DNA from 2 places in the Thermicanus aegyptius DSM 12793 genome. Region 1 is predicted to be linked to the other one. Evidence: riboswitches for the same ligand, from Rfam matches in the RefSeq annotation. Region 1 holds a riboswitch; the other holds the start of a gene.
The links. A riboswitch is a leader RNA that binds a small molecule or an ion and turns the genes downstream of it on or off. The one in region 1 is predicted to bind thiamine pyrophosphate.
Positions count from the first base shown of each region.

Region 1 (15,741 bases):
CTTCTGTTTCATGATATTTGCCACTGCATTGATCGGCATGCGGGAATTCTTATATTCCTCCACATAATCAAGGAGTCGATCTCGTCCCTGAGTCCCAATGACGATATCCACCCCTGGAATCTCCAGCACTTTGGCCGGCGAAGTCTGGGCATAACAACCGGTCACCGCCACCACCGCATTGGGATTTTTGCGAATCGCACGGCGGATCATCTGCCGGCTCTTTTTATCCCCTGTATTGGTCACCGTACAGGTGTTGATCACATACACATCGGCTTCTTCTTCAAAATCTACTTGGGTATATCCTTTATTCTTAAACAATTGCCAGATCGCTTCTGTTTCATAGAAATTCACTTTACATCCCAGGGTATGAAAAGCAACGGTCGGCATCTCCATTCCCCCTTCCATTCATACCATAATAGAATCATTATAGGGAAGGGGAATAGAAAAAGCAACGTCACAATATGGATTGAACCGCTCTCGTCCTTCTACCTCTCCATCCGCCTATAGATGCCCAACTTTGCTTCTTTCCGCAGCAGAGCGGCCTCCTCCCTTGGGTTTTGGGCTTGACAAATCGCAGAGATCAAAGCGATTCCATCCGCCCCCGCCTCCGTAATCCTCGCCGCATTTTCCCTCGTGATCCCGCCAATCCCTACAATAGGAAGATGAATCCCCTGATCCCGCAACTCCCGTATAAAGGCGGGGCCCACCGGCTCTTTCGCATCTTTCTTCGATGAGGTGGGATAGATGGGACCAACGCCCAGGTAATCGGCCCCCTTTTCTTGCGCGATATGTGCCTCTTCCACCGTATGGATAGAAACTCCCAGAATCTTATGGTCCCCGATTTTTCTCCTTACTTCTTCAATCTCTCCATCCTCCTGGCCGATATGGACCCCCTCCGCATCGAGGAAAAGGGCCAGATCCACCTCATCATCCACCAGAAAGGGAATGCGATAGGCACGACAAATCTCCTGCAACGCCCTTGCCCATTCCACCTTTTCCGCTCCTCGTGCAGCCTTCTCCCCTTTCTCCCGAAACTGAAAACAGGTAATCCCTCCTTGGATCGCCTCCTGCAACACCCAGAGAGGATCATGGGGGGTATTATGGCTTCCCATGATGAAATAAAGAAGCAAACTCTCTTTCATCCCCAATGTCTCGATCATCGTATTCTCCTCCGCTCTTCCATTTGTCCGGTTATCTCCTTCCCATCCTGCTTATGAAAGCAACGATTCTGCCGTGGCGTCATCCGATCCAGGCCAAGCCCACATTCTTCGAGCACATCACTCCTTGCTACTGGTAACTCATCTGTTCTATGGATGATGAAACGTTGATAAGCCCAGTGATTGGTAGGGCCATGCCCCCCGCCGATCTTTAGGGAATGGAGAATTGCCTGATGGACAAATTCCTTTCCCGTTTCTATCGCTTCTCGTAGACCTTTTCCCTTTGCCAATTCCGCCGTAATCGCCGCAGAAAAGGTACACCCTGTGCCATGGGTATTTTCCGTAGGTATCCGCGGTTTCCCCAACTGAAGAAATTCTTCCCCATCATAGAAGAGATCAATCGCCCATTCTCCTCCCTCATGCCCCCCTTTGATCACAACACTTCCCGCGCCCATCTTAAGAATCTCTTTCGCCGCTTCCCGCTTTTCTTCTTCCGTTGTAATCTTTTTCCCTACCAATACCTCTGCTTCGGGAAGATTGGGAGTAACCAGGAGAGCAAGAGGGATTAACTTTTCCTTCAGAACCTTTATGGCGCTCTCTTTCAGGAGAGGAGTCCCTCCTTTTGCCACCATGACCGGATCCACCACCAGCTTCCTCCATCCATAGTGAGCAATCCGTTCGCTTACGGCTTCGATGATCTCCGCGCTAAACAGCATTCCCGTCTTTAAGGCATCCACGCCAATATCGGTGGCAATCGCATCGATCTGCTCCAGAATCCCTGCGGTCTCAACCGGATATACCCCTTTCACCCCAAGCGTATTTTGAGAGGTGACGGCTGTTACGGCGGTCATGCCGAAGACTTCCAGCTCCTGAAACGTTTTCAGATCCGCTTGAATACCGGCCCCGCCGCCGCTGTCGGAGCCGGCAATGGTTAAAGCTTTATAAACGGGCCACTTTTCCATACGTAAGCACCTCTATTCCCGACAGGAGAGCGAGCCGGTCGAGAAAAGCGATTTGGAACCGTCCCGGCCTTTCCTCCCCGATTTCTTCCATTGCTCTCTCCGCAGCCACTCCATAGACCACCAACGCCGAAACCGCAGCTTTTAGCAGATCTTCTTCCACCGCCGCAAAAGCTGCGATGACGGAGCCTAGGAGGCAACCGGTCCCCGTCACCCGTGTGAGGAGAGGATGACCATTATCAATCACATAGGTTTCTTTTCCATTCGATGCCACATCTTCCCTCCCCGTCACAACGGCAACCGTACCCAATTCCCGGGCCACTCTTTCCGCGATTCGAACCTTCTCCTCCCTGGAGATCTCTTCCGCATCCACCCCTTTAATGGTCAGAACCTCACCGACGGCATTGGCCATCTCAGCGGCATTCCCCCGGAGAATATCCACTCTCACCTGTTGAAGGATCTCTTTGAAGACTTGTAGACGGTATGGGGTGGCCCCCAACCCCACCGGGTCCATGACGACGGGAATGCCACGGCGGTTGGCCGATTTGCCGGCTTCCACCATAGCGTTCACGATCCTGGGATAAATGGTCCCTAAATTGAGGAGCACCCCGTCGGCCACCTTCGCCATATCGGCCGCTTCCTCCTCGGCATCCGCCATTACAGGGGAAGCCCCCAATGCGAGGAGCCCATTGGCCGTAAAATTGGTCACCACCGTATTGGTCAAATTGTGGATGAGAGGCCTCTCCTTTCTGATTTTTTCCAGCAATTCTCCTACTTCCTTTAACTCAATCATTGCGCAGCTCTCCCCTCTTTTTCTTTTCAAATAAAAAAACAGATCCATGAATTGGACCTGTTTACTCCTCCATTCCCTGTCTACGGCAGGAACGCTTCCTACTTTCCTACGCCGGTATTACCCGGATCAGGTCCAAAGGGTTGAAGGGTCTCCTTCTCTCAGCCGCAAAACGGCACCCCTAGTAGTGCAATCGCGCTATGAACTTAATTACCAGTATACTCTTCATCCACCTTAAAAACAAGAGTGAACGATCCCCGCTTATAAATGCTGGGTGTCGCCTTTGTGGATCTGGGGTCACATCATGGACAGGCTGAGGTTGATCACCCCGATGTGCAGCCATCGTTTGACAGATAAAAGCAGTGTTTACAGCAAACAAAAATAAAAAGAATCGTCCATCTTTGTGATACAATAGACAATGAGCGGAGGAGTGAATGCCATGGATTACTCGCATATGTGTCCGAAATACGAAGCGGCCATAGAGATCCTAGGAAAAAAGTGGACAGGACTTATTATCCGTGTTCTTCTTCACGGGCCGAAACGATTCAAAGAGATCAAGGAACAAATCCCCCAGATGAGCGATAAGATGCTCTCCGATCGCATGAAGGAACTGGAGTTATCCGGTATTCTGGAACGACGCGTCTATCCAGAAACCCCTGTGCGCATCGAATATGTACTCACGACAAAAGGAAGAGATTTAGAACCGATCATTGAAGCGATCCAAGCCTGGGCGGACCATTGGATGAATTAGCCAAGTGTCCCAACTCTTCATCGGTTGCTCCCGAAAAACTCAATCGGTTGCTCCCGAAAAACTCAGAAGTAGGTCTCCCCGATTTCCAGTAAGAGGCTGCGAAGTTCCATTCGTCTTACTCCCAGGACCTTTACACCCAACCCGGCACCGTAAGGAAGAAGTGTAACCCCTCCGATCCTCTCGGGGGGACGAGAGAGGGACGGGGCGATAGAGTCCGCCTCCTTTTGCCCCAATCCCTCTCTGATCAGATAAAGGGTGCCAAGTTGGGTATAAGAGCCAAAGTGAAAAAGATCGGTAAAGGACTCTCTCCCTGGATTCCAATCGCTCTTTTCCCAAAGAATGAACTTTCCCCCTTGGTAGATCTCCACATTTTGCTTCCATGATTGAAACTGAAAAGCTTCCCCGCTTCCTATTCTTCCCGCAGACCATAGTTCAAGATAAGCCAGTTTCGCACCTTCCTCCAATTCTATGTGTGCTTGCCCATTAAAAATCGAACCATGAAACGGGATATTCCCTTCCGGAAAAAATTGAAATGCACCTCCACGACTTACAAAAATCTTCACGTATTGCCTAACCCCTTTTCCCAAGGAGGGATGGATTTTCGTGGCCGATTGGGTGGTAAAAAGAAGGCGGGCTCCCTCACCCACCGTAAACTGAAAGATTTGCTCATCCCCATCCAGCATCCCGGCACACGCATCCATCCCGATCAGGTGAACGGCTCCATTCCTGTTGAAAGGGCGGGATAACTTCAGGGGAGCTTGCCAATACGCCTCCGTTACCGTTGAAATTCCATCCACCAACTCGACCGTAGCTTCGATCCTACCCTTCATGGAGGAACCCGTCATAGCGCTTATCATGACCTCAAATCCTCCAGCAAAACATGGCGCTTAATCCAACCGATAATCTCTTGAAGGCCCACTTCTTTCATCAGATTGGTCATGATATAAGGTCGATCCCCCCGCATTCGTTCCGTGTCCCTTTTCATCACCGACAAATCGGCTCCCACATAGGGAGCAAGGTCGATTTTGTTAATGACCAATAGATCAGAACGGGTGATTCCTGGCCCTCCTTTACGAGGAATCTTATCCCCTTCCGACACATCGATCACATAGATAAAAGCATCGACCAACTCAGGACTAAAGGTGGCGGCCAGATTATCTCCACCGCTTTCGATAAAAAGAATTTCGATGTCCGGAAAACGGGAGAGAAGCGTCTCAACCGCCTCTTGGTTCATGGAAACATCTTCCCGAATCGCCGTATGGGGACATCCTCCCGTTTCCACCCCAATAATCCTCTCCTCCGGTAAGATCCCGTTTCTTACTAAAAAAAGGGCATCTTCTTTTGTATAGATGTCATTGGTTACCACCCCAAGACTATACTCATTCGCCATGTGGCGGGTTAATTTCTCAATCAATGCCGTTTTACCGGAACCGACGGGACCTGCCACGCCGATGCGAACCGCTCCCAATCTTTTTCACTCCTTCCTATTCAACGATTGTCATCCGATGAACCAAAAATCATGATTCGAATTGGTTCCTCATAATTTGTTCCTCAGAATTTGTTCCTCCTAAGGATAGAAATCCTCCCAAGTTCTCCCTTCCGCTGTAGATAAGAAATCATGACATAAAAAGGCGGCTATATAGCTGCTCATGCTTCATGGCCATGATCTCATAGAGTGGGGAAGAATTACCGAAGGAGATCTCTCCCTCCATCACCCGCCGGACAAGTTGGATCAGATCGGTTTTTAGCACGTGAAGGATTCTTTGTCCATCCAATGGGCCCAGCGGAATCGCCCGTACCCCATTATTCACCATGACGACGCTCTGATTATAGAAAAACCCTAGGAGGGTCTCCTCCTTCTCCATACCAAGACGGTAGGCTGTCCAACCATAGAGGGGGGCCGGATGAACCGGCATCTCTCCCCAGGGGTAAGTCATTTCAAATGTCTTGGCAGCCAGAACGGCAAAACGATTCCCCAACTTTAAAGAAGCTTCTCTCCCTTCCCGGGGGAGCTTTATGGCCGTCAATCGCTCATTCACAGCCAAGAGTGAATCTGCATCTTGGGCTTTTGATGCTTCCCATGCCCATTTTACAGGAATCCCATCAATCGGAGCCACGGAATGGAAGAGATAAGATAAAACCCATTTTTTTAGGCTCTCCGCATCGTAAACATATCCTTCCTGAATATAAGTTTCTAATCCAAACGAATGGGAAAATCCCCCAATCGGCCATTGGCTATCGTTCAATTGCAGGAAATGCAGAAGGGAACAGGACATTCCTATCGACTCCTCCGTTCTTCCGCTTCCATCTTTTACCGGGGAAACGGAGGAAGATGCCGCTCCTGGGTTTGCCGGTTTTCTTTCCGGTGGGAATGGGCTTTTTGGGGGATGGGGCGAAAAGGTTGTTCCTCGATGGTAAAGGGAATGTTCAGTCGTCGTAAAAGTTCTACCGACGGTTCATCATGGAGGATGATCAAAAACGGCATCCGGATTTCCAGGGGGAGATGCCGGTTTCCCACCTCATAGGCTAAACGGATCATTTCCATCTGATCCCTGGGTTCGATGACGATCACTTTCGAAGGAAGAAGGGAGATTGTTCCCCAAAAATTCCCTTCCTTGAAAAGAATGTCCCCTTCCTCCAAACGCTTTTCCGTTTCCAGACGTATCCCGATTTCTCTCCCTCGATCCGAACGAACCCGCAAAATTCGTTTCTCCAATTCCTCCCAATGAAGAAAAACTCTTTCCCACTCTACTTGTTCCAACTCTATAGCCGGTGTCTCCTTCACATTGCCCAACACCTTCGTAATCAGCATTCCTACTCCCCTCCTCCCTCTATCTCTGGGTTTTCTGTGAACTGAACATTCGGAAATGTGATTTTTACAATATTTTGGTTATGGATTCCCTTGATCATGTTCAAGTTTTTTCGCCCGAAAAAAGGTAGGGTTTACCTTTTTCAATACCACCAATTAAAATAGGAAATACCGCTGCGCCATGGGAAGCTCTTTCACCGGTTCACAGGTGATGATCTCCCCGTCCACACGGACGGTATACGTCTCCGGATCCACTTGGATGGTAGGGGTTTTGTCGTTATGAATCAGATCTTTCTTCGAGAGGTTGCGGCAACCTTTTACAGGAACAACTCTCTTTTGTAAATGGAGGAGATTCCCAATCCCTTTTGCATAGGCCGCCTGTGAGACAAAGGTAAGGGAGGTTTCGGAGAGGGCCCTCCCAAAAGAACCGAACATGGGCCGTGGATAGACCGGTTGCGGGGTAGGAATCGAAGCATTGGGATCCCCCATCTGGGCATAGGCGATCATCCCCCCCTTAATCACCATCTCCGGTTTCACGCCGAAAAAAGCCGGTTTCCACAAAACGAGATCCGCCCACTTTCCGTTTTCAATGGAGCCCACAAATTCGGAAATGCCATGGGTGATGGCAGGATTGACGGTATATTTTGCGATATACCTTTTCGCCCGGACGTTGTCATTCTCCCCCGTCTCTTCTGGGAGACGCCCCCGTTGCCTCTTCATCTTATCTGCCGTCTGCCAAGTCCTGATGATCACCTCGCCCACCCTTCCCATCGCCTGGGAATCGGAAGAGATCATGCTGAGCACCCCCAGATCATGGAGCACATCTTCGGCTGCAATGGTTTGCGGACGGATGCGGGAGTCGGCAAATGCCACATCCTCGGGAACACGGCGATCCAAATGGTGGCAAACCATCAACATATCCAAATGTTCATCGATGGTATTCTGGGTAAAAGGACGCGTCGGATTCGTGGATGAGGGAAGAATGTTCAACTCCCCGGCTACCCGGAGAATATCCGGAGCATGCCCCCCTCCTGCCCCTTCCGTGTGATAGGTATGGATCGTCCTTCCGGCAATTGCTTCCAGCGTAGATTCCACAAAGCCTGCCTCATTTAAGGTATCGGTGTGAATCGCCACCTGGACATCATATTCGTCGGCCACCTTAAGACATGCATCAATCGCCGCCGGCGTGCTTCCCCAGTCCTCATGAAGTTTAAGACCGATCGCCCCTGCCTCCACCTGTTCTCTCAACGGAGGGAGGGTGGAGCAGTTCCCCTTGCCGAGATAGCCGATGTTTACCGGAAATCCCTCCGCCGCCTGTAACATCCGTGCGAGGTTCCATGAACCGGGGGTACAGGTGGTCGCATTAGTCCCGGTGGCTGGACCGGTCCCACCGCCAATCATGGTGGTAATGCCGGAGGTGATGGCCTCTTCCACCTGTTGGGGACTGATGAAATGGATATGCGCATCAATTCCTCCTGCCGTCACGATGAGTCCCTCCCCGGCGATCACCTCGGTCGAAGCCCCCACCACGAGGGATTCATGGACCCCCTCCATGGTATCCGGATTTCCTCCCTTTCCAATTCCCACGATTCTTCCATCTTTCACCCCGATATCCGCTTTCACAATCCCCCAATGATCTAAAATGATCGCATTGGTGATCAAAAGATCAACCACGCCTTCACTGCGGGTAAGACGGCTGTTCTGTCCCATGCCGTCTCGGAGCACCTTCCCGCCACCAAACTTCGCCTCATCTCCGTAAACGGTAAAATCCTTCTCAATTTCGATGATCAAATCCGTATCGGCCAAACGAACCCGATCTCCCACCGTAGGCCCATACATGGAGGCGTATACTTCCCTCGGAATCCTCTGCGTCACGCCGGGTTCACCCCTTTAAACCCCTTCTCCATCGCATTGGCGATCGCCCTTTCTTTCCTTTCTTCAGTGATTTCTCCGTCGGTTAAGCCATTGAATCCCATCACGATTCCCCCTTTAGGAAAAGCGGTGAGGGGAACCTCCTTCCGTTCTCCCGGTTCGAAGCGGATGGTCGTCCCCGAGGGAATGTCCAAGCGGTATCCGAACGCCTTCTCCCGGTCAAATTGAAGATAGCGATTGACTTCAAAGAAATGGAAATGAGATCCCACCTGGATGGGGCGATCCCCGGCATTCACCACTTCCAAGATTCGGCTCTCCCGTCCTTCATTGATCATGATGGGTTCAGAACGTAGAAGAATTTCTCCCGGTTTCATCCCTCATCCTCCCTTGTCAAATAGCGTTTTACCGTACCGAAGCCGCGCACGCCTTCACAGGTGGAAGATCTCTAGAGGGTTCTAGAGATTTGATCCCCATGAAGACGGATGGTTTTATCTTTCGTACAAATCTCATGAATGAACGCGTGGAATCATCGAAATTACCAAAAAAGATGGTGGCGAAAAGTACCAACCTTAACCCCAAAAAGTGTTCTTTAAGGAAAGAAGTCTTAACTTATATTTAGAAGCGAATCGGCTGATGCACCGTGACCAATTTCGTCCCGTCAGGAAAAGTGGCCTCCACCTGAATCTCTTCAATCATCTCCGGCACTCCCTCCATGCAGTCCGCTTTCCTCAAGATTTTGGTTCCGTAGCTCATCAGCTCCGTAACGGATTTTCCCTCTCGAGCCCCTTCCATAAGCTCCGAAGTGATGATCGCCACCGCCTCCGGATAATTTAGTTTCAAACCTCTGTTTTTCCGCTCACGGGCCAGGTTTGCCGCCAAATAAATGAGCAACTTATCCCTCTCTTTCGGTGATAAATGCATATGCGATCCCCCCTGCTCTTCCCTAACTATTTCACTATACCGCGAGATATTGAAGGATTAATTGATCATTCATCTCCTCAATATCTCCCGACGAGACGATCATTCCTTTCTCCATCACATAAAAACGATCCGCAATTTTTCCAACAAAATCAAGCTTCTGTTCCACCAATAAAACGGCGATCATGATGAAAGAGATAATAGAGAACAATATTAATCTATCATATGTCATGTTTTCTTACAATATTTAAAATAAACATTTACATCTATTGTTCATTCAAGACCAACTATACTTCTCCTCATCCCAACATGCTCTCCACGATAATCATCACTCCGATCACCGCACTTAACACGGCTGCACCCATGGGAAGAACATGGCTAAATCGAAAAGATTGTCGATTTAAGAGTTTGGTAATCAGGGTTAAACTAAGAGAAAAGAGGGTCATGCTTAAAATGGTTCCTAAACCGAAACTAGCCAAATAGGCAATCCGTTGTATAGGATCCGATACGGCCGCGATGGTTAACACCATCACCGCACCGGTACCGGCTAACCCATGAACCGTTCCGATAAGGAAAGAATGGCTCCCTTTCCAACCATGGTGCTTCTCCAAATGCCTTGGAGAATCGTCATGAACATGGAAATGCGTATGGTATCTTTCCCCGTCATGTTGATGGACGTGAATATGGAGCTTCGAACGCCTCATCCTCCTCCACGATCCTAGTGCGATGAGGATCAGCATGACACCCACTCCTCCCTCTAGCCATCGGCCGACCACTTCCGGCAATCGAATGCCCGACAGAATCAATGCCCCTCCGAATAGAAAGAGTACCAACGCATGCCCTACCCCCCAACAAAATCCAATCCAGCCTCCGCGTAACAGATTCCTTTCTTCTAGAGCCATGGTAGAAACCGCAACCACATGATCCGCATCTAAAGCATGTCTAAGGCCTAATAAGATTCCGATTCCCATCGCCATCCAAAACATGATTTTTACTCCTTCCATCTTTCGAAAATTGAAAACCTTTTCAACTCTCATTTACCACCATTTCCGGCTCCTGCCACCCGCCTGTTTTCCCATAAGACTATAAAATTTTTGAAGTCATACGTTTATTTGGGTATGTAAAGTTAATCAAAAGGAGGTAAGGATCATTTACTCTCATCATACCATGAACCTTGTAAGCTGCCAAAAAAAAAAGAAAGAAGAGAGGTTCAATATTCTTCCTAAAACAAGCTTCCCTGAGAATCTGACGGAATTATGCATTGGGGAGATTCGTTTTGCGGAGAGTTGACAAGAGTGGAGACGGGGTGAGCTTGGAGAGGCAATGTTCTTAAAGAGGCAAATCGTGCTTGCAATTGTGAAGGGGTAAGTGCGTGAGAGGCAGGATCTAGCCAAGTCTCTTCTTCCCCTTTTGGCAAAATGAGAGGCATTCGATCATGGATGGGGCGGATTTCTTCAGCAGCCTCTCTCGTGATGATGGTGCAGCTAAAGATCTCTTCACCGGAAGGAGCCTGCCACCGGTCCCAAAGACCGGCCATGGCAAAGGGTTCCCTGCTCGGAAGAAAAAAATAATAAGGGATTTTCCTCCTCCCTTCTCTCTTCCATTCATAGAACCCGTCGGCAAGAATGAGGCATCGGCGTTTTACAAAGCTCTGTTTAAAGCTGTTCTTGGTAAGTACCGACTCAATACGGGCATTAATGAAGGAGTTTCCCATGGACGCCTCCTTAGCCCAGAACGGAATAAGCCCCCAACGAAAAGTGCGAAGAATTCTCTTCCCTCCTTCTTCGGTTACTGCCAGGATCCGCTGTGTAGGAGCAATATTATAACGGGGAGCGTAGCTTTGGGAGATCTCTCCAAGAAAAAATTCGACCTCAAAGCGTTCGATTAATTTTAAAAACTCTGTATAGAGGGTAAAACGTCCGCACATGATCCTTCCCCCAATCAACCCTTCTCTGTTTCGTTAAAGGATCTTTCATAGTGGTGCACAAAGACGGAAAGGGCCACAATGGCAGCCGTCTCTGTCCGCAAGATGCGTTTCCCCAAAGAGACAGGATAGATTCCTGCTTTTTCTGCTCTTTGAACCTCCTCTTCGGAGAAGCCCCCTTCCGGTCCGATGACGACCAGAATACGGCGATTGACCGGAATTCTCTCCACAAAAGGAAAAAGAGAACGGCTCCCTTCTTTCTCATAAGGTATGAAAGAAAAATCATACCCCTGAGCCATTTGAAGTAGTTTCTCATAGGGAACAGGTGGGAGAATCTGGGGAAGATGGGTACGATGACACTGTTCGGCTGCCTCCTTCGCGATCCTTTGCCAGCGAAGAATGCGTTCCTGTTCTTTCGTTTTATCCAGTTTCACAATCGTCCGGGATGAAGTAAAGGGAAGAATAGCAAAGACCCCCAACTCCGTAGACTTCTGGATGATCCAGTCCATCTTTTCTCCTTTGGCCAGTCCTTGGGCGAGGGTTACTTTAACGGGCAGCTCCCTCTCTTCATAAAGAGGCTCCAAGATGATCCCTTCTCCCTTTTTTGGAGAAAGGGAGGTAAGCTCGACCAAATAAGCTCTCTCCTGGCCATCTCCCACAATCACCTTGTCTCCCACCTGGAAGCGCATCACATGGAGAATATGATGAAGATCCTCTTCTGTAAAAATGATCTTTTCTTCTATAATCTTCTCCTTAGACAAGAGATACCGCTGCAACCCTACACCGCCTTCCTGGCGATGATCGCATACCAATCTTCCATCTTCCGTGCCTCCACCACGTGGAATCCTGCCTCTTGCAACGCTTGCCGGACCATCGGTTCCTTCGTCTGAATAATCCCTGAAGCGATAAAATACCCATCCTTCTTCAAATGGTCATATGCCTCCGCAGTGAAACGGAGGATCACTTCGGCCAGGATGTTGGCCACAATGAGATCCGCCTTTTCCACAATCCCATCCAAGAGATTATTTCGCTTCACCTGCACTTGTTCAGAAACCCCATTTAACTTGACATTAATGCGGGCGATCTCGACGGCCATTTCATCAAGGTCTAAAGCCAACACCTTTCCGGCACCCAACTTGGCAGCAGCGATGCCCAAAACCCCCGTTCCGCAACCGACATCAAAGAGAGAAAATCCTGGTTTTACATAATCCTCCAAAGCCTGAATACAAAGAACGGTTGTGGGATGAGTGCCGGTGCCAAATGCCATGCCGGGATCCAGCTCGATTACCACTTCATGCTCAGATTCCTGTACATATTCCTCCCAAGTTGGGGTGATCACAATGCGGTCGGAAATACGCATCGGCTTATAATACTTCTTCCATGCCGTTGCCCATTCTTCTTCATGGACTTCCGAGAGGCGAACGGTACCATGGCCGAGATCGATATCATAGAGAGCGAGGTTATTTAATGCTTGTTTGATCTCTTCCACCGTCTCCCCCAGAAAGCTGTTTACAGGTAAATATGCTTTTACGATCACCCCTTCTTCCGGATAATCGGCAGGATTCAGTTCATAGATCTCTCCGTATTGGTCTTCCCATTTTCGGGTTAGATCTTGAGGATCTTCGATCACCACGCCGCTTGCTCCGGATTCATGGAGAATGTTGGCTACCGCTTCAATTGCTTCCTGGGTGGTATGAATACTGATCTCAGACCATTTCATCCGCATCTCTCCTTAAGACGAACCTATGAATGGAGTGCCTACTCCCCACGAAACGCCTTTTTCATTTTATCAAAAAAAGTATCTTGGTGAAGAGGGAGCTCTTCTGCAAAGATTTCCCGCAAAAGCTCCTTCTGCCGTTCGGTGAGATGCTTCGGGGTTACGACAATCACACGGACATGCTGGTCGCCTTGTCCGTTTCCCCTCAGGCGCGGAAAACCCTTCCCTTTCAGCCGGAAAAAGGTGCCTGATTGCGTCCCTGCAGGAATTTTAAGATGAACCTTTCCTCCCATGGTGGGAACCTCGATCTCTGCACCAAGGGCTGCTTGGGCGAAGTTGATGGGAACCTCGCAATAGAGGTCATCTCCCTCCCTTTCAAAGAAGGAATGAGATTTCACCCTGAGCAGAATATAGAGATCTCCAGGAGGTCCCCCATTGATTCCGGGCTCTCCTTCCCCCGAGATCCGAAGCTGGCTCCCGTCATCTATACCTGCCGGAATGGTTACGGAGATGGTCTTTGTCTGCCGGATGCGCCCGCTTCCTTGGCATCTCGGACATTTTTCTCTAATGATTTTCCCCTTGCCGTGACATACATGACAGGTTCTGCGATTTACAATACGGCCAAAGGGGGTCTGCTGTACCGTTTCTTCTTCTCCCGTCCCACGACAGAAGGAACAAGTTTCCGGTGTTGTCCCCGGTTTCGCGCCGCTTCCATGGCATTCCGGACAAATTTCTTCTTTCGGGATGCGGATCTCCTTATTCGCGCCAAAATAAGCTTCTTCAAATTCGATCGTCAACGAATATTGTAAATCGGCACCTTGGCGGGGAGCGTTCGGATTCCTCCTTCTCCCCCCACCGCCGAAAAACATATCGAAAATGTCGCCGAAGCCGCCAAAATCAGAAGGATCGAATCCTCCGGCTCCTGCCCCGCCGGCTCCTGCCCCCTGATTGACTCCGGCATGGCCAAACTGATCATAAGACGCTTTCTTCTGGGGATCGCTTAAGACTTCATAAGCTTCTTTTATCTCTTTAAATTTCTCTTCCGCATCGGGGGCTTTATTCACATCCGGGTGATATTGCCGTGCCAATTTCCGATATGCTTTTTTAATCTCCTCCGCCGATGCTCCCCGATTTAGACCCAACACCTCATAATAATCCCGTTTGCTCATCCTTCACACTCCAAAGGCCGAATTTCCCTCCGTTATCATATCATAACTTGGCATTTCAATGTATAAAAAGTCAAAGCTGATGAGAGCTTTGACTTTTTCCATGATGCAAAAGGATTGAAGAGATTTTTATTTCTTATCGTCTTTTACCTCTTCATACTCCGCATCCACCACATTTTCTTTCTTCCCTTTCCCCTCATTTTCTGCGGAAGCATTCTGTTGCTGTTGGGCTACCTTTTCATAAAGCTTTACGGAAAGCTGCTGAACCACTTGTGTGAGGTTTTCTTTTTCCTTCCGGATCTCTTCCACTTCACCTTTCTCCAACGCTTTTTTCAGGGATTCGATCGCGGCATTCGCCTTATCTTTCTCAGCTTGGTCTACTTTATCCCCCAGGTCTTTTAGCGTTTTTTCCGTCGTGTAAATCAGCTGATCCGACTCGTTTTTGAGTTCAGCCTGCTCTTTCTTCTTCCGGTCCGCTTCTGCATTGGCCTCTGCCTCTTTTACCATTCGTTCAATTTCCTCATCCGTAAGTCCACTTGAAGAAGTAATGGTAATGTGCTGTTCTTTGCCTGTCCCCAGATCCTTCGCCGACACATGGACGATTCCATTGGCGTCAATATCAAATTTAACCTCAATCTGTGGGATCCCCCGAGGCGCAGGAGGAATATCGGAGAGGATGAAGCGGCCTAAGGTTTTATTATCTTTTGCCATCGGGCGTTCCCCTTGCAAAACATGGATCTCCACAGAGGTTTGGTTATCCGCGGCGGTGGAGAAAATTTGCGATTTACTGGTGGGAATGGTGGTGTTCCGATCGATCAGTTTGGTGAACACACCGCCAAGGGTCTCGATCCCCAAGGAAAGAGGCGTCACATCCAAAAGGACGACATCCTTGACATCCCCCGTAAGAACCCCTGCCTGTACCGCCGCTCCCATCGCCACCACTTCATCAGGGTTTACCCCTTTATAGGGCTCCTTGCCGATTAAGTTTTTAATCGCCTCTTGGACGGCCGGAATACGGGTCGATCCACCGACGAGAATCACCTTATCGATCTGATTCGGCGTAAGGCCGGCATCCTCTAAAGCCCTGCGGGTCGGCCCAATGGTACGTTCCACCAAATGCCGAGTTAATTCTTCAAATTTCGCCCGTGTCAACGTAACTTCCAGGTGTTTTGGTCCCGTCGCATCCGCCGAAATAAAGGGAAGGGAGATGGTGGTGGTAAGAACGGAGGACAAATCTTTCTTCGCCTTCTCGGCGGCATCTTTCAGCCGTTGCAAGGCCATTCGGTCTTTGCTGAGGTCAATGCCGTTTTCCTTTTTAAATTGCTCAATGAGATAATCGATAATCACCTGGTCGAAATCATCTCCCCCCAGATGGTTATCTCCGCTGGTAGCTTTCACCTCAAAAATGCCGTCGCCGATCTCCAGGATCGACACATCGAAGGTCCCACCACCAAGGTCATAGACGAGAATGGTATGATCTCCGCTCTTATCTAACCCGTATGCAAGGGCGGCTGCCGTAGGTTCGTTCACAATGCGGAGAACTTCAAGTCCGGCGATCTTCCCGGCATCTTTCGTAGCCTGTCTCTGGCTATCGTTAAAATAAGCAGGGACCGTGATGACGGCTTTATCAATCTTCTCTCCCAGATAGCTCTCCGCATCGGCTTTTAATTTTTGCAGG
Region 1 covers NZ_KI783301.1:1,629,283-1,645,023, reverse strand. The annotation lists gene mtaB (tRNA (N(6)-L-threonylcarbamoyladenosine(37)-C(2))-methylthiotransferase MtaB) at 1-387, opposite strand, end outside; gene thiE (thiamine phosphate synthase) at 486-1,160, opposite strand; partial or broken gene thiD (bifunctional hydroxymethylpyrimidine kinase/phosphomethylpyrimidine kinase) at 1,319-2,119, opposite strand; gene thiM (hydroxyethylthiazole kinase) at 2,097-2,906, opposite strand; TPP riboswitch at 2,996-3,099, opposite strand; gene THEAE_RS0108815 (winged helix-turn-helix transcriptional regulator) at 3,346-3,657, shown strand; gene THEAE_RS21990 (urease accessory protein UreD) at 3,720-4,514, opposite strand; gene ureG (urease accessory protein UreG) at 4,511-5,125, opposite strand; gene THEAE_RS21985 (urease accessory protein UreF) at 5,274-5,933, opposite strand; gene THEAE_RS20495 (urease accessory protein UreE) at 5,969-6,469, opposite strand; gene ureC (urease subunit alpha) at 6,623-8,305, opposite strand; gene ureB (urease subunit beta) at 8,338-8,712, opposite strand; gene THEAE_RS0108775 (urease subunit gamma) at 8,954-9,259, opposite strand; gene THEAE_RS22970 (ATP-binding cassette domain-containing protein) at 9,294-9,467, opposite strand; gene THEAE_RS20490 (urease accessory protein UreH domain-containing protein) at 9,556-10,242, opposite strand; gene THEAE_RS0108760 (SOS response-associated peptidase) at 10,479-11,183, opposite strand; gene THEAE_RS0108755 (16S rRNA (uracil(1498)-N(3))-methyltransferase) at 11,198-11,956, opposite strand; gene prmA (50S ribosomal protein L11 methyltransferase) at 11,959-12,900, opposite strand; gene dnaJ (molecular chaperone DnaJ) at 12,939-14,066, opposite strand; gene dnaK (molecular chaperone DnaK) at 14,193-15,741, opposite strand, start outside.

Region 2 (15,741 bases), 1.1 Mb from region 1:
TTCGGTTCAACCAAAACCCACAAGAATTATCTCTTACTTATTCCCACAGTTCGTATCAAACCATCCGGAACATATTGAAAACCATCCACTGATTTTGAAATTCCGAAAACGTTATGATCATGGTAAAGATAAATATACGGGACCTCTTCATTGATTATCTTCATCGCCTGGTCATAAATCGTTTTCCGTTTCGCTTCATCTAATTCCGCCCGGGCTTCATCAAGTAAACGATCCACTTCCGCGTTACTGTAAAAGGAATAATTTTGCGGACCACCCGTTACATAGAAGTCATAAATATTTTGGTCCGGGTCAGGGCGCCCGCTCCAACCTATGGCAGCCGCTTCATAATTTCCTTTTTGGGTCTGGTCAAGAAGAGTCCCAAACTCTACTTTTTCAAGATTGACTTGAATTCCAGCAGGTTTAAGCATCGTCTGGATCATTTGTCCTACCTGTTGATTTAATGGTGATGTTCCGATTTTTAAAGTAAAACTGAAACCATTCGGCTTGCCGGCTTTCTTTAACAAATCCCTTGCTTTCTGCAAATCCGGTTTTTCATACCGATCGCTCTCACCATAGGCAAAGCTGGTGGGTGAAAAGGGGGAATGCGCCGGGGTACCGGCTCCGCTCAAAAGTACGTTTACAATCGCATCTCGATCAATCAATAAGTCCACGGCTTGCCGAAGTTCTTTTCGATCAAAGGGAGGTTTCGATACATTTAAATGTATCCCCTGGTATCCTTGCCCAGGTTCACTTATAACTGTAAAATTCGGATCGTTCTTTGATTTTTCAATTTCTTTAAACGGAAAACGGTTCGTCATGTCGACCTGTCCACTCTTAAGGTTCATCAATGCTACATTTGCATCTGTAATAATCTTATAAACGATTTGATTTAGTTTTGGCATCCCCTTCTTCCAATAATTTGTATTTTTTTCCAAAGTTATAAACGATCCCTTCACCCTTTCTTTAAAGACAAAGGGGCCGGTTCCCACCGGATGATTTGAGAAATCATCCCCATATTTTTTCACAGCCGCAGGGGAAACCATCATCCCAGCACGATCAGCAAGAATGGAAAGAAAAGGAGCAAAGGGCCGCTTAAGTTCCACTTGAACGGTATATGGATCTACAACCGATACCTTGCTTACTTCCTTAAGTTCATTCTTTCTCGGTGAACCTTGATCCATGTTCCGCTCAAAATTAAATTTTACCGCTTCGGCGTTAAAATCCGTTCCGTCATGAAATTTAACACCTTGCTGTAAGACAAAAGTATAAGTCCTTAGATCCTCTGAAATTTTCCACTCCTTTGCAAGCATAGGTATAATCTCCCCATTTTCATCAATATCCACCATCTTGTCAAAGATACTTTGAAATACCATCCGATCTACTAAGGCGGTAGACAAACTGGGATCAAGCTTTGGTGGATCTGAATCGAGGGAGATGTTTAAGGTTCCTCCCGTTTTTTCTTGAGACACTCCTTCATTCGTTGCAGTCTTCTCTCCGCTGCTACAACCCGTCAATAACAACAAAAATGACAATACGACGGTAAAAATACTTTTTGTCATATTTTTCATCAACAAATATCCCCCTTTTCATTTCATTTAGAAAGCGAATTCTTCAATTCTCTTTCGTTTAGTATTACTATATGTCAATGATTTCTTCACGTCAAGAAAAAAAAAGATATTTTCAAAGATTATTTTTGTAGGATTATTCATCTTTCTCAAATTCTGCTTATTTTCTATAAAAAGAAAACCCCTCTCAGGGGGGTATTAATTGAGAACATACAAAATGGTTACCTAAAGCTTATTTGATTTATATTCTATCATTTTTTAAGTTATTATATATTTATGTTTCCGTATTTTCCACGATCATCGCCACACCCTGTCCTCCGCCGATGCAGAGGGTAGCAAGGCCATAACGAGATTTTCTCCTCTTCATCTCGTAGAGAAGGGTTACAAGGATACGGGCTCCGCTCGCTCCGATGGGGTGTCCCAGGGAGAGGGCACCACCATTTACATTGACCTTCTCGGGATCCAGAGAGAGCTCCTTCATCACAGCTATGGATTGGGCGGCAAACGCTTCATTCGCCTCTATCAGATCGATTTGATCCAGGGTAAGCCCCGCCTTCTTTAACGCAAGATGAGTGGCCGGAATCGGTCCGAGGCCCATATAAGCCGGATCCACCCCCGCTGAGGCATAGGACAGGATGCGGGCCATCGGTTTCAATCCGTATTTTTCCACCGTGTCCTCGGAAGCTACCGCCACGGCTGCCGCCCCGTCATTGATTCCGGAGGAATTCCCGGCCGTAACGCTCCCTCCTTCCTTAAATGCAGGTTTCAGTCTGCTTAAGCTCTCCAGGGTAACGCCATTGCGGGGAAATTCATCTTCCTGAAAAAGGAAGAATCCCCCTTTTTTCTGGGGCACCTCGATCCCAATCATCTCATCGTCAAAGCGTCCTTCCTGTTTCGCCCTTTCCACCCGCTTTTGACTCGTAACCGCAAATTGATCCTGTTCCTCCCGGGTGATTCCATATTTCTCCGCAATGTTCTCCGCCGTGATCCCCATGTGAACCCCGTGAATGGCACAAGTTAAGCCTTCATGGAGCATTGAGTCCAGAAGTTCCGCATTTCCCATACGCATCCCTTTTCGTGCCGAAGAAAACAAATAGGGAGTTTGACTCATGTTCTCCATTCCCCCTGCGATGATGAGGTCCTGATCCCCTGCCCGTATGGCCTGCGCAGCCATCATGACCGTCTTAAGGCCAGATCCGCACACCTTGTTCACCGTTGTCGCCGGCACTTCCACGGAAAGCCCAGCCCGTAGAGCCGCTTGCCGTGCAGGTCCTTGACCCACCCCTGCCTGTAAGACATTTCCCATCAGGACCTCTTCCACGCGATCCGCATCTATCCCCGCCCGCTCGATCGCTCCACGAATCACCCTGGCTCCCAGTTCCACCACCGGAATGTCGGAGAGACTCCCTTGAAAAGAACCGATCGGCGTACGGACAGCGCTTACAATATATGCTTCCTTCATCCTCTCTCCCCCTTGGATATACACTTTAAACCCCAAATGATGTTGAAAGCCCCGAAAACCAATGATTCCGATTTCGCATGTTGGCTTCCCCGAGGTTCCCCCGATTTCAAATCCATGCCGGAAACCGGAGAATTTCACCCTCGGTTACATAGGAAAACGAATCCCCCCGGTGAGTCCCAACGAATGATACGGATTATAAAGAAAGCCCTCCATCCACCGAAAGAACAATGCCGTTCACATAGGATGCCTCGTCGGAAGCGAGAAAGAGATAGGCATAGGCCACATCCTCCGGCTCTCCGAGACGCCCTACATTTACCTTCTCCGCCATCATGCTGAGGATCTTCTCCGGCATCTTCGCCGTCATGGGCGTCCGAATGAAGCCGGGGGCTACGGCATTTACCGTAATTCCTGTCCTCCCCAATTCCTTCGCCCACGTCTGGGTCATGCCGATGACCCCGGCTTTGGTGGCTGCGTAATTGGTCTGCCCCACATTGCCAAATTTCCCCACGACGGAAGAGGTATTGATGATCCGTCCATACCCCCGCTCCCGCATATGCCGAACGACCGCCTGGGTACAATGGAAGACGCCGGACAGGTTAATCGCCAGCACCCGCTCCCATTGCTCCGTCGTCATCTTGTGGAGCATGGCATCTTGGGTAATGCCCGCATTATTAATAAGAATATCGATCTGTCCATACTTCTCCAGAACTGAACCAACCATGCGGTCTACGCTTTCCCGGTTAGAGACATCGACAGGAAAGAAAACAGCCTCCCCTCCTGTTTCCCGGACGGTTTTCTCCGCCTCCCGCCCTGCCTCTTCGTTATAATCTGCGATGACAACCTTCGCCCCTTCATGGGCAAATCGCTTCACCGCCGCAAGTCCAATCCCGCTCGCTCCCCCTGTAATGACGGCAACCCTTCCTCGTACTCCCATTCCTTTCCCCTCCTCAAAACGATGTACCGTCGTATGGATTTAGTGATTTGCCCATTCCCTGTTTTTTCTTCACGACAGACCAACCACTGCCCAAAGATAAGAGCCGATGCTCCACTCCCTTTCCAACCCATGGCCGCGATCGGTTCAATCGCTTAGACGGCGGCAATAGGAGAGGATCCCTCCGGGCTTCCCCAACGAATGGCGATGGCATCCCAGGCATAACCGATGCCTGCACTGACAAAGACGACGAGATCCCCTTCTTTCACCCTTCCTTCCTGGAGCGCCAGTTCCAACGAAAGGATCTGGTCGATCTGGCCGATATGCCCGTAACGCTCCAGATAAATCGATTGTTCCGTGCTGAGGCCCAATTCTTTCAGAACATACTGATGGGCGGAGCGTTTCATGTGAAGAATCGCCAGATAATCGATCTCTTCGGTCCGATAGCCGCTTCTCTCCACCGCCTCCCGTATCACCCGGAGGAAGTTTCGCATCGATTTCTCTTCCAGGCGCGCCTTCATTCCATCCGGATCCATCACGTCGAGGGTGTACTTCCCTTGCTGCAACAGTTCCGGGGTGAGGGGCACCTTCGTCCCGCCAACGGGGACGGCCACATCTTCGGAGAAGGAGCCGTCCGTGATGATCCTCCCTGCCAACACCTGATTCGCCTCGCACCCCTTCTTCAGGAGGATCGCCCCCCCTCCGGCTCCCAGGTTATACATGAAGCGGGTGCGTGGATTGGCATAATCGATAAAATCCACATTCCGGTAGCCTCCGGCGAGGAGGACCGTATGGAGGGCATCATCGGCAAGCATCATCTCTTTCGCCATTTTCAGGGCCAATACCCCGGTCCCGCAGCGCTGCTGGATGTCAAAGGCATAGGCGTTGACGGCACCGATCTTATGCTGTACCCAAATCCCGGCGGTCCAGAGGGGGTATTCCTTATGCTCCTCCCCAAAATAAATGATCAGATCAATATCCCGCGCATCAACACCGGCCCTCTCTATCGCCGTCCGGGCCGCCCAAACGGCCATCTGGGCGGTATGGTCAGAAGGTCCTGGGATGCGCTTTTCCACGATCCCCATCTTCTCTTCCAAGATCTCCCGGGGAATTCCGCTCTTCTCCGACAGCTCCTTGCTCGTCATTCTTCTTTCCGGCAAATAGAGGCCGATACTCACAATCCCTATGGGGGGGTGGGGCATGTCACCTACCTCCTTCATCTTCTCCACCATCATACGATAAAGGAGTTACAAAGGAGTTTCATTTTACCGCATCCGGGGATCGAGGAGATCCCGGAGCCCATCTCCCAAGAGATTAAAGCTTAAAACCGTCACCATGACGGCAAGCCCGGGAAAGATGGAAAGCCAAGGGGCCTGTGTGATGTAGTTTCGGGCATCGGCCAGCATCTTGCCCCACTCCGGCTCCGGAGGTTGGGCGCCCAGTCCGAGGAAACCTAAGGCTGCCGCCTCCAGCACGGCGGAACCGATGCCCATCGTCCCTTGTACCAGAATGGGCGTAAGACTGTTGGGCAGGATATGGCGAAAGAGAATACGCCTTTCCTTCAAACCGACCGCCTTTGCCGCTTGAACATACTCCTCCTCCCGCAAAGAGAGAACCCTCGCCCGCATCAATCTTCCATAGGTGGGAATGTTGACGATGGAGATGGCTAATAGCGCATTAAAAAGGCTTGGCCCGAGGATGGCGACGATGGCGATGGCGAGGAGAATGGCAGGAAAGGCTAAGAGCATATCAAACATACGGCTGATGAGGGTATCCACCCATCTCCCGTAATATCCGGCGAGGAGTCCGAGAAAAGCGCCGACGAGAATCGAGCCGGTTACGGAGGAGATGCCGATCAGAAGGGAGATGCGGGCTCCATAGATGACCCGGGAGAGGATGTCCCTCCCGAAATCATCGGTGCCAAACCAATGCTCCCCATTGGGTGGCAAAAGGCGGAGGGAGAGCTTCTGCTCGTTATACCCTTCCGGCGCGATCACCGGCGCCAACAGGGCAAGGAGGAAAAGAAACAGGAGAATCCCTCCCCCGGATAAGATAAAGGGATGGCGGAGAAACCTGGAAAAAGATTTAAGGAAGGGGCTCCGCTTTCGTTCCGGTTTCTCCGGAAGGCTTCCCCCAATCTCACTCGTAGACTGTATCTCCATCCCTCTCCCCCCTAACTGTACCGAATTCGAGGATCATAGAATGCGTAAAGCAGGTCCACCAAAAGATTGATCAGGACGAAGAAGGCGGCGATCACCAGGATACCCGACTGAATCACCGTGTAGTCCCGGTTGTTAATCGCATCAAATAAATAACGACCCACTCCCGGCCAGCCGAAAATCGTCTCCGTCAAGACCGCTCCGCCTAAAAGGCTCCCGGTTTGCAGTCCGATCACCGTAAGGATCGGAATGAACGCATTTTTCAAAGCGTGGCGATAGAGGATCACAAAATCGTTAAGCCCCTTCGCTCGGGCTGTGCGAATGTAATCGGACTTCAGCGCCTCCAAAACGGTGGAGCGGGTCATGCGGGCGATGATGGATAAGGGAATCGTTCCGAGGGCGAAAGCGGGAAGAACCAGGTGGCGAAGAACGTCTCCCAGCCCTCTCCAATTCCCTGCCAAGATGGTATCCAGGATATAAAAGTTTGTAATGGCGGTAATGGGTTCCCGGTGGTTAAACCTCGCTCCGGAAGGAAACCATCCCAGTTTCTCCGCAAAAAGATATTGCTCCATGATCCCCAGCCAGAAGATGGGAATGGATACGCCGATCAAAGCCGCCATCATCAAAGCCAAATCAAACCAGGAATTCTGTTTCCAGGCCGCCCAAATTCCCAGATGTATGCCGAAAAAAACGGCAAACGCCATGGCGGCCAGGGTTAGTTCGAAAGTCGCCGCCAAATAGGGGAGGATCTCCTGGGCGATTGGCGCTTTCGTGCGCATGCTCTCTCCCAGATTCCCCTGCAAGATATTGCCCATAAAATGAACATATTGGAGAAAAAGAGGCTCATTCAGTCCCAAATCCTCCCGTAATTTCTCCAAAGCCGTCTCGCTCGCCCTCTCCCCCAAGATGGCCCTGGCAGGGTCCCCCGGGATGAAGTGAATAATGCCGAAGACGATGATCGACATGCCGATGAGAACGGGAACGAGGAGAACGAGCCTCCGCAAGATATACCGAAACAAAAGCATCATCTCCGAATCAACGAACTGGCTGTTTTCCCTATTTTTCGATGCTTACATTCTCAAAGCTTTCCGTGCCGGTCGGATGGGGAATATATCCTTTTATTTCTTTGATCCCCGCGATGGGAGGGGTCGTATGAACGAGGGGAATCCAAGGTGCATCCTCATGGATGATCTTTTGCGCCTCCATGTACAGCTGGATTCTCTCCTCTTGGTTTGTGGAGCGTTGTGCCCGGATCAGGAGATCGTGAAGGGCATCGTTGACGTAGAATGCGATATTCCCGGCATCGGGGGTCCGGGTATTATCTTTGTCCAACAGGACATAGAGGAAGTTGTCGGGATCTCCGTTATCCCCGGTCCACCCCATGAGAGCCATCGGATGTTCCCCATTTCCCGTCTTATCCAGATAGGTGGACCAATCATACGTAACCAGATTTACCTTTACTCCAATCTTTGCGAAGTCAGCCTGCAGTACCTCCGCCACCTTCTGCCCATTGGGCATATAGGGGCGGGGTTCGGTCATGTACCAGAGGTCGGTCTCAAAGCCGTTCGGGTAACCTGCTTCGGCTAACAGGGATTTAGCCTTCTCCAGATCAACAGGATAATCTTCCACTTGGTCATTATACCCCCATAGCGATGGCGGCATGGGATTCTTGGCCGGCTCCGCCAGCCCGGCGAAAAACGAGTCGATGATCTCCTTCTTGTTTACCGTCATGTTTAAGGCTTGCCGTACCCGTTTATCATCCAGAGGTTTCACCTTCGTATTAAAAGCAAGATACGCCACATTCATACTGGGACGCAAGAAAAGCTGAAGCTTATCGTTCGACTTCACCGAGGGCACATCTTCCGGGTTTAAACCATCCATCAAATCGATTTCTCCATTTTTCAAGGCGGTGAAGCGATTGCTGTTGTCGGGAATGGAGCGGAAGACCACCTTATCCAGCTTGGGAAGTCCTTTTTTCCAATAATCGGGGTTTTTCTCCAGGGTGATGCTATCTCCTTTTTTCCACTCCACGAATTTAAACGGCCCGGTTCCTACAGGATGATCCCCAAATTTCTCCCCATACTTTTCGATCGCCGCCGGTGACGCAATCCCGAACGGGGACATGGCCAGATTGTTCAGGAAAGGAGCTTGCGGGAAATTGAGATGGAACTCAACCGTGTATTTATCCTTGGCCACCACCTCTTTGATCACATGCCCTGGATCCCCTTTAAATCCGCCGAACATATAGGCATAATAACCAAAGTCTCCTTTATGCTGAGGATGATTAGGGTCCATCCAACGGTTGAAGTTGTAAACCACCGCTTCCGCATCAAAGTCGGTCCCATCATGAAACTTTACTCCTTCCTGGAGGCTAAAGGTCCAGGTGAGGCCATCCTCGGAAGACTTCCATTCCTTCGCCAAGGAAGGAACCACCTCGGTGCTATCCGGCTTATAATCGACCAGCGTATTAAAAATATTGTCCGTAACGATGAGGGATTCTCCGTCGGTCACATTGATGGGATCCAGGGCGGTAGAGTCGGCGCCCCTGCCAAAAATGAGCGTTCCTCCCGTCGGAGCAGCCGTTCCTCCTTGACCCGGCTCCCCTTTCGATCCAGTCTGTTGCCCGCAAGCCGCTAAAACCCATAGGAGCACGAGTGCGAAAAAGAGCAGCATTCCTTTCCTTCTCATCTTGCATCCCCCTTTGAAGATTTAGTGAATATGTAAATCTTAGTAAATTCGATTATGACATATTAGATCGACTTTTGCAATTATTGTTTTTAAGATGCTGTAATCATACAATGCCAATCCTTCGAACACCGATTCAAGCACGACTGCAGAAGTTTCAATATTTTCTTCACATCGTGGAAGAATTTCCGAAGGGCGATGTTGAACTTCTTAGACAAATAATTCGCCCCTCGGGATTGTTATCTGCTCAATCACAATTTCCACATGAAGGCTGCGAATTCCTTTTTTTGTTCAATTTCTTCAATTTTTTCAGCGGAAACTAATTAAAGCATCAAAGTGTAAAGTGAAGTAGTGCTTCGATTTTTCCAATGCCCACGGAACATTCACCCGCATTAATTTTTTGCAATTTCCGCAGTTTGTTCTTGGTAATTCACAATGGATGTAACTAGGATACTCAAAAAAAATTTAAATGACGCCAAAGGCGGTCCTTATCTGCAATCTCTTTGACAGGTTGATCTGTAGCACCGCAATTCGAACATGGGAAAAGTTCTCCTTTTAGAACCTTAACATATACGTTCAGTTGCTTTTTCTCTGGGTCAAATTCAACCCGATCAATGTACCAAGGCTCCGCAATATGCAGAAGTTCTTCGACAGTTCCTTGTTTCATACTGATTGAAAACAAATAAGAGCACCTCTCGTCTACTGGTTTTTTATTCCTAATATTGACAGGTGCTCTCATTAATAACAGCGAGGAAGCATTTTTTCCGTGCCCAAAATCGAGAATATCTCTACGCTAAAGCATTGCGAGCTCTTGCTGATGTGCAGTTAAAAACCGGAAAACGAACAGAAGGAATCCGTACCGTACGTTACAGAAGGTGGAAATAGAAGCAAGCAAATTAATAGAGGGAAATGATCTAATCGAAAAGATTCAAGAGACGAAGAGAAAATATCTGCTCTAAAGGGACGGGGCCTTATCCTATAAACTCAACGCCTACGTTAGCCTTTATTCTCCAATGCCTCGAGCAATATCCGTTTGATCTCTATCAAATCCTCTTCCGTCTTCATCCTCTCCGTGCGCGGACGAGGTAAAGGAACAATTACTTCCTTGAGCACCCGCCCTGGCCGGGGTGAGAGAAGATAGATCCGGTCCGAGAGGAAGATCGCCTCCTCCACATCATGGGTGACGAGGAGGATCGTCCGCCTCATCTTCTCCCAGATGGTAAGGAGCCACTTCTGCATCTCCGCACGCGTCAAGGCATCCAATCTCCCAAAAGGTTCGTCGAGGAGGATGGGATCCTTTTGGATCAAATAGGTACGCAGGAGCGCCGCCCTTTGCCTCATTCCTCCCGACAGCATGGAAGGGTAACTTTCCGCAAACCCTTCCAGGCCAAAAAGAGGGAGGAGTCTCCTCCCCTCCTCCCTTGCCTTATTCGTCGAGAGGCCCGCCAATTGAAGTGGAAGGATCACATTGTCCAGGATGGTGCGCCAGGGAAAGAGGAGATCATTTTGCGGCATATAGCTTACCTTTCCCTTTTTCCCCGTCACCTCTTCCTCTCCGATCCACACCTTTCCCCGATCGGGGATGGTAAGCCCGGCGATGATATCTAGTAGCGTGCTCTTCCCGCATCCGGAGGGGCCCACCAAGGAGACGATCTCTCCTTCCTTCACCTCCATGGTGATCCCCTCTAAGACGGGAAGGCGGCTTTCATCCCTTTGCAGATACTCTTTGTTAATCCCTTCTATTTTCAACATATCCATCGGCCTTACTTCTTGGGAAGAAAATCATTGGTAAAGAGTTGATCCACGTCGATCCGCTTGGGAAGGAGATTCTTATCCATCAGCCAGTTGGCGTACCTTTCCCAAACCTCTTTCTTTTGTATCCCCCATTGGGGCGCATCGCTTTGATATTCCTTCGCCAGATACGCTTGGGATCTCTTCACCAGATCCTGATTTAATTCCGGTGCATTCTTGAGGAGAGACTGGGCCGCTTCATCAGGATTGGAGATTGCGAACTCATACCCCTTGGCGGTTGCCGCCAAGAAACGCTTCACCAGATCAGGCTTATTTTTGATATGGTCTTCATTGGTGACGAGGATTGGCGTGTAATTATCCAGATCCGGGTCTAGATCCCTTAAAAAGATCGTATTGATCTTGATCCCCCTTCGCTCCGCTTCTACGCCATCCCAACCATAATAGATCCATTCAAAATCAGCCTGCTTGCCGATGGAGGAGAAGAAGTCGGTCTGTCCCAAGGTAATATTGGTCCATTTCGTGCTGTCGGCGCCATACTTTTCCATTAACGCTTTAATCGTCGCCTCTTCGGTGGGGCTTCCCCAACCGCCATACCGCTTTCCCTCAAAATCTTTCGGGCTCTTAATGCCCGCTTCAGGAAGGGAGGCGAAGGCGGAGGTGTTATGCTGAATGACGGCGGCGATGGAGACGAGGGGAAGGTCGGTAGCTCTCGCCTGGGTGATCCCTTCCGCCGAACTGACACCAAAATCGGCCTTACCGGAAGCGACCAGTTGGTCGGCACTGTTTTCCCCCGGCTGGATAATCTCCACATCAAGTCCCTCCTCTTTATAATATCCCTTCTCCTTCGCCACATAGAGACCCGTATGATTCGTATTGGGATACCAGTCTAATGTAACCACCACTTTTTCCGGAGGTTGATTCGCATCTACCCCTTGGGTCGCTCCGCCTTGAGAAGCGTTGGGTTGAACTGCATTTCCGCTCCCGCAGGCTGTGAGCAAGCTTCCCAAGAGAAAAAGACTTAGGATCAAAAGAATGAGAGAACGACCGGCACGTGATGTGATCTGATTACTCTCCACAGCAAAAACCCTCCTTATATTGATCGCAGATTTAATGACGTTCTTCCGAGAAGCGCCGCCAAGGCATGATAAGGGCGGCGAGCCATTCAATGATCCAATAGAGAAATAGGCTTAGCAGGATAATGACCAGAATGGTGGCAAAGAGTTGGTCCGTTAAGAATGACTTGGAGGAACGGATCAGAAGAATCCCCAAGCCGCGATTGGCGCCTAACCACTCTCCGACGACGGCGGCCATCACCCCATAGGTCCCCGCGATCCGAAGTCCTGCGAAAAAAGAGGGGAGAGAGGCGGGAATCTTCAGGTAGCGAAAGATTTGGCCCCGGTTAGCTCCCATAGAAGCGAGGAGACGAACCTTTTCTTCATCTACTTGCCGGTACCCTTCGAAAAGGCTGACCACAATGGGAAAAAAGGTGGCGATCACCACCACCAAGATTTTTGGCAGCATCCCAAATCCAAACCATACCATGAATAAGGGGGCCAAAGCTACGGTGGGAATCGTTTGGGTGATCACCAACAGGGGATAGACGGCATCCCGCAGGAGGAGAAAGCGATCCATCAAAGTGGCCAGACCGATCCCCAAAAGAGTGGCGACGGAAAGACCGATCAGGGTCTCGATCACCGTTTGCCCGCTGTGCATCATGATGAGGGGAAAGTACTGAATAAGGGCTGCCAGCACATCGGAAGGAGCGGGCAAGATCCATTTTTCAATGCGAAACATCTGCACACTCCCCTCCCAGAGGAGGAGAAAGAGGAGGAGACTTCCCCCTGCCTTAGCGATACTTGGCCACTTTTTCATCAATCGTAACCCCTTCAGGCCGGTAATGCACCTTGATAAACGTCATTGTCTCTTGCGCTCCGGCTGCGATGACCGCCTCCTGGGCTTCCTTCACAATCTCCATCAGTTTATCGTATTCTCCCTCCATCACAGTCTCCATGGGATCTACCTCATACTTCACCCCCGATTTGGAGACCACCTCAATGGCCTTGTCCACCAACTCATAGGAGTTTCCCTCTTTTGTCTTTGGGATCACTTGAAACCCCACATTGACGATCGGCACCCCGATACCTCCTTTCTTCTCATCATAGTCTTTCCATGAAAACCTGATCACACCAAAAAAGGCTATCCTGCTGGATAGCCTTCGTAAGTACATGGCACACATATTCTCTCCTGTTCCCCGTCATGCGCATCCCCGAAAAGAGTCGTTACGGCCTTTCCCGAACTCGCCGAATCTGTGCGAGTCGGAGACCCGAAATAGGGATAGACTGCTCAATTGTAGAACACTAAGAGAATGAAGAGCGGCGTCGATGTTCCCTACGCTGGCATTACCCAGATCAGGTTGAAGGGTCGGCACCCCATTTGGTGCCCTCTCAGCCGAGCGGACTCAGCTCCCCTGCTGTGATGGAACGTTCACCTCGAATTTTATCACCTTTTGCGGGAGATGTAAACAAGGAGAAGCTCGTCAAGGAACAACATCTAAGAAAGACATCTTATTCAAAAGACTTTTCTTTTAAAAAGTTCAATAGAGATTTCAATAGAGATGGCAAGCAACAAAATGTCCGGGCCCGATCTCTTTAAGAGGCGGCCTCTCTATTTTGCAAATCTCCATGCAGGCGGCACACCGAGTTTGAAAGGCACAACCGGCAGGCGGATTTTTTGGGTTGGGAACTTCCCCGGAAAGGATCATTCTTTCCCTCTTGGCATCTGGGTCCGGAACCGGAACCGCCGATAGCAGCGCCTGGGTGTACGGGTGTTTTGGGGACTGATATAAACGCTTTTTATCGGCCAATTCCACCAGCCTACCCAAATACATGACTCCCACCCGGGTGCTGAAATGTTTCACAACGCTCAGGTCATGAGCTATAAAAATATACGTAAGCCGGAACTTTTCTTGTAGCTCTTGCATCAAGTTTAACACTTGCGCTTGCACCGACACATCCAACGCAGAAACCGGCTCATCGGCAATGATCAGTTTAGGGTTTAACGCCAACGCCCGCGCAATTCCGATCCGCTGTCTTTGACCTCCGCTAAACTCGTGCGGGTAGCGGTTGGCATACGCGCCGCTCAATCCCACCACTTCCAACAAATACTCCACTCGCTCTTCCCGCTCTTTCCTGGTAAAAATCCCGTGAATTTTCATAGGTTCCAATAGGATGTTCCGAATAGTCATCCTCGAGTTCAGGGAAGAATACGGATCTTGAAAGATCATCTGAATGTCCCTGCGGATTGGGCGCATCCCCTTGAAGCTTAACTTTGTCAAATCTTTCCCTTGATAGATGACCTCTCCGGCCGTCGGACGGATTAATTGAAGGATTGCACGGCCCGTCGTCGATTTTCCGCAGCCGCTTTCCCCGACCAATCCCAGTGTTTCCCCTTCATGTAAAGCGAAGCTGACGTCATCCACAGCTTTCACATAGCCGTCGATCCGGCGCATGAACCCCTTGCGGACGGGAAAATATACCTTTAATCCTTTTACATTGAGCAGATAGTCCGAAGGCGGTTTTCTTTCCATACATTTTCTCTCCTTATGAAGAATAGAGCCAACAACAGGTAGAGTGATCCGGTCCAACCTGTACCCTTTTGGGAGATTGGACATGGCATTCCGGTTTGGCGTGCTCACATCTGGGGGCAAAACGGCATCCAATCGGCATCTCATCGGGTGTCGGCACCGACCCTGGAATCGAATAGAGGCGTTCCTGTTCTTCTCGCATGCTCGGCATTGCCTGGAAGAGACCGAGGGTATACGGGTGCTTCGGGTTTTTGAAAATCTCCCTGATTCCGCCTTCCTCGACGATCTCTCCTGCATACATCACCGCCACCCGGTCACAGATTTCCGCAACCACCCCCAGATCATGCGTAATCATGATGATGGCAGTATTCAACTCATTTTTCAGGCTTCTCATCAGATCGAGTATTTGTGCCTGGATCGTCACATCAAGAGCGGTTGTCGGCTCATCCGCAATGAGCAGTTTGGGATTTAACACCATCGCCATCGCAATCATGACTCTCTGGCGCATGCCTCCTGACAGCCGATGGGGATATTCCGACATGATCTCCTCGGCCCGGGGGATGCCCACTTTTTTCAACATTTCGACTCCCCTGCGAAACGCATCCTTTTTGCTCAGAGAACTGTGTTCCATGATGGTTTCAATCAGCTGGTTGCCAATCGTGAACACCGGATTCAACGAAGTCATCGGCTCCTGAAAGATCATGGCGATCTCCTTCCCGCGAATCTTGCAATATTCCTCATCCGTCATCTCAAGAAGGTTCTTGCCGTCGAACCAGATTTCCCCTTCCTCGATTGTGAAATTTTCTTTAGGAAGAAGCCCCATGACGGATAAGGAGGTGACGCTCTTCCCGCATCCCGACTCCCCTACGATTCCCAACGTTTCGCCATGATTTAGAGTAAAGCCGACTCCATTGATGGTATTCACCTGTTTTTCTTCTTGCCGAAAGGAGACCTTGAGATTCTTGACCTCCAACAACTTGGCCATTTTTTTCACCCTTTTGTCGTCACAAGCTGTTCCATAAATTCAACCACTTTCCGGTCGATCCAACCCGGTTCCTGAACGCGCTCGTCAAAATTCTCGATCAAATGGAATGATTTTACGGCTTCGTACAGTTCATGATCATTGACTTCGACCGATTTTACGTAACCGAGTTTCAGCAAATATTCCATCAGCCTCGTTTTCAACTCTCCTTCGACTGGTAAGAGGTCTTCCGGACGAGTGCGGTTAAAATAAAGTTGATGCAATCCATAGATCCGGAGCAATTCACTTACAGGTTCGGCATGGTCATCCACACGCAGGTCGATGTAGCGGTCGTGATTTCCGCCATAACCTCCTCCTTTCTTCACCACCAACAGGCTAGCCGACTGTTTCCCCCGGCTGTCCCCTCCTGCTTTCTCTCCCGCCAACAAAGCTTTCAGCAAGCGTTCGGCCAACGTCCCTTCGGCATGCTGAAACGTATTGGCCATAGCTTTCACCGTTTCTTCACTCACCAGGATATTCCCCTGGCAAGAAAAATTAGGTCCTGTAATTCCACCCGCCCACGGATAACACATTTCCCCGGTATAGGTTGCCGCATTACCCATGGCATCGACCATCCCCACCT
Region 2 covers NZ_KI783301.1:537,496-553,236, reverse strand. The annotation lists gene THEAE_RS0102865 (ABC transporter substrate-binding protein) at 27-1,568, opposite strand; gene THEAE_RS0102860 (acetyl-CoA C-acetyltransferase) at 1,840-3,027, opposite strand; gene fabG (3-oxoacyl-ACP reductase FabG) at 3,221-3,961, opposite strand; gene THEAE_RS19795 (3-oxoacyl-ACP synthase) at 4,114-5,160, opposite strand; gene nikC (nickel transporter permease) at 5,224-6,120, opposite strand; gene THEAE_RS0102840 (ABC transporter permease) at 6,132-7,142, opposite strand; gene THEAE_RS0102835 (ABC transporter substrate-binding protein) at 7,174-8,805, opposite strand; gene THEAE_RS0102825 (ABC transporter ATP-binding protein) at 9,799-10,560, opposite strand; gene THEAE_RS0102820 (ABC transporter substrate-binding protein) at 10,566-11,552, opposite strand; gene THEAE_RS0102815 (ABC transporter permease) at 11,662-12,426, opposite strand; gene THEAE_RS0102810 (MTH1187 family thiamine-binding protein) at 12,401-12,688, opposite strand; TPP riboswitch at 12,923-13,033, opposite strand; gene THEAE_RS0102805 (ABC transporter ATP-binding protein) at 13,160-14,140, opposite strand; gene THEAE_RS0102800 (ABC transporter ATP-binding protein) at 14,154-15,122, opposite strand; gene THEAE_RS0102795 (DUF1028 domain-containing protein) at 15,128-15,741, opposite strand, start outside.
Region 2: it holds a riboswitch for thiamine pyrophosphate, as region 1 does, so the genes downstream of both, THEAE_RS0102810 (MTH1187 family thiamine-binding protein) here and thiM (hydroxyethylthiazole kinase) in region 1, are expected to answer to the same signal.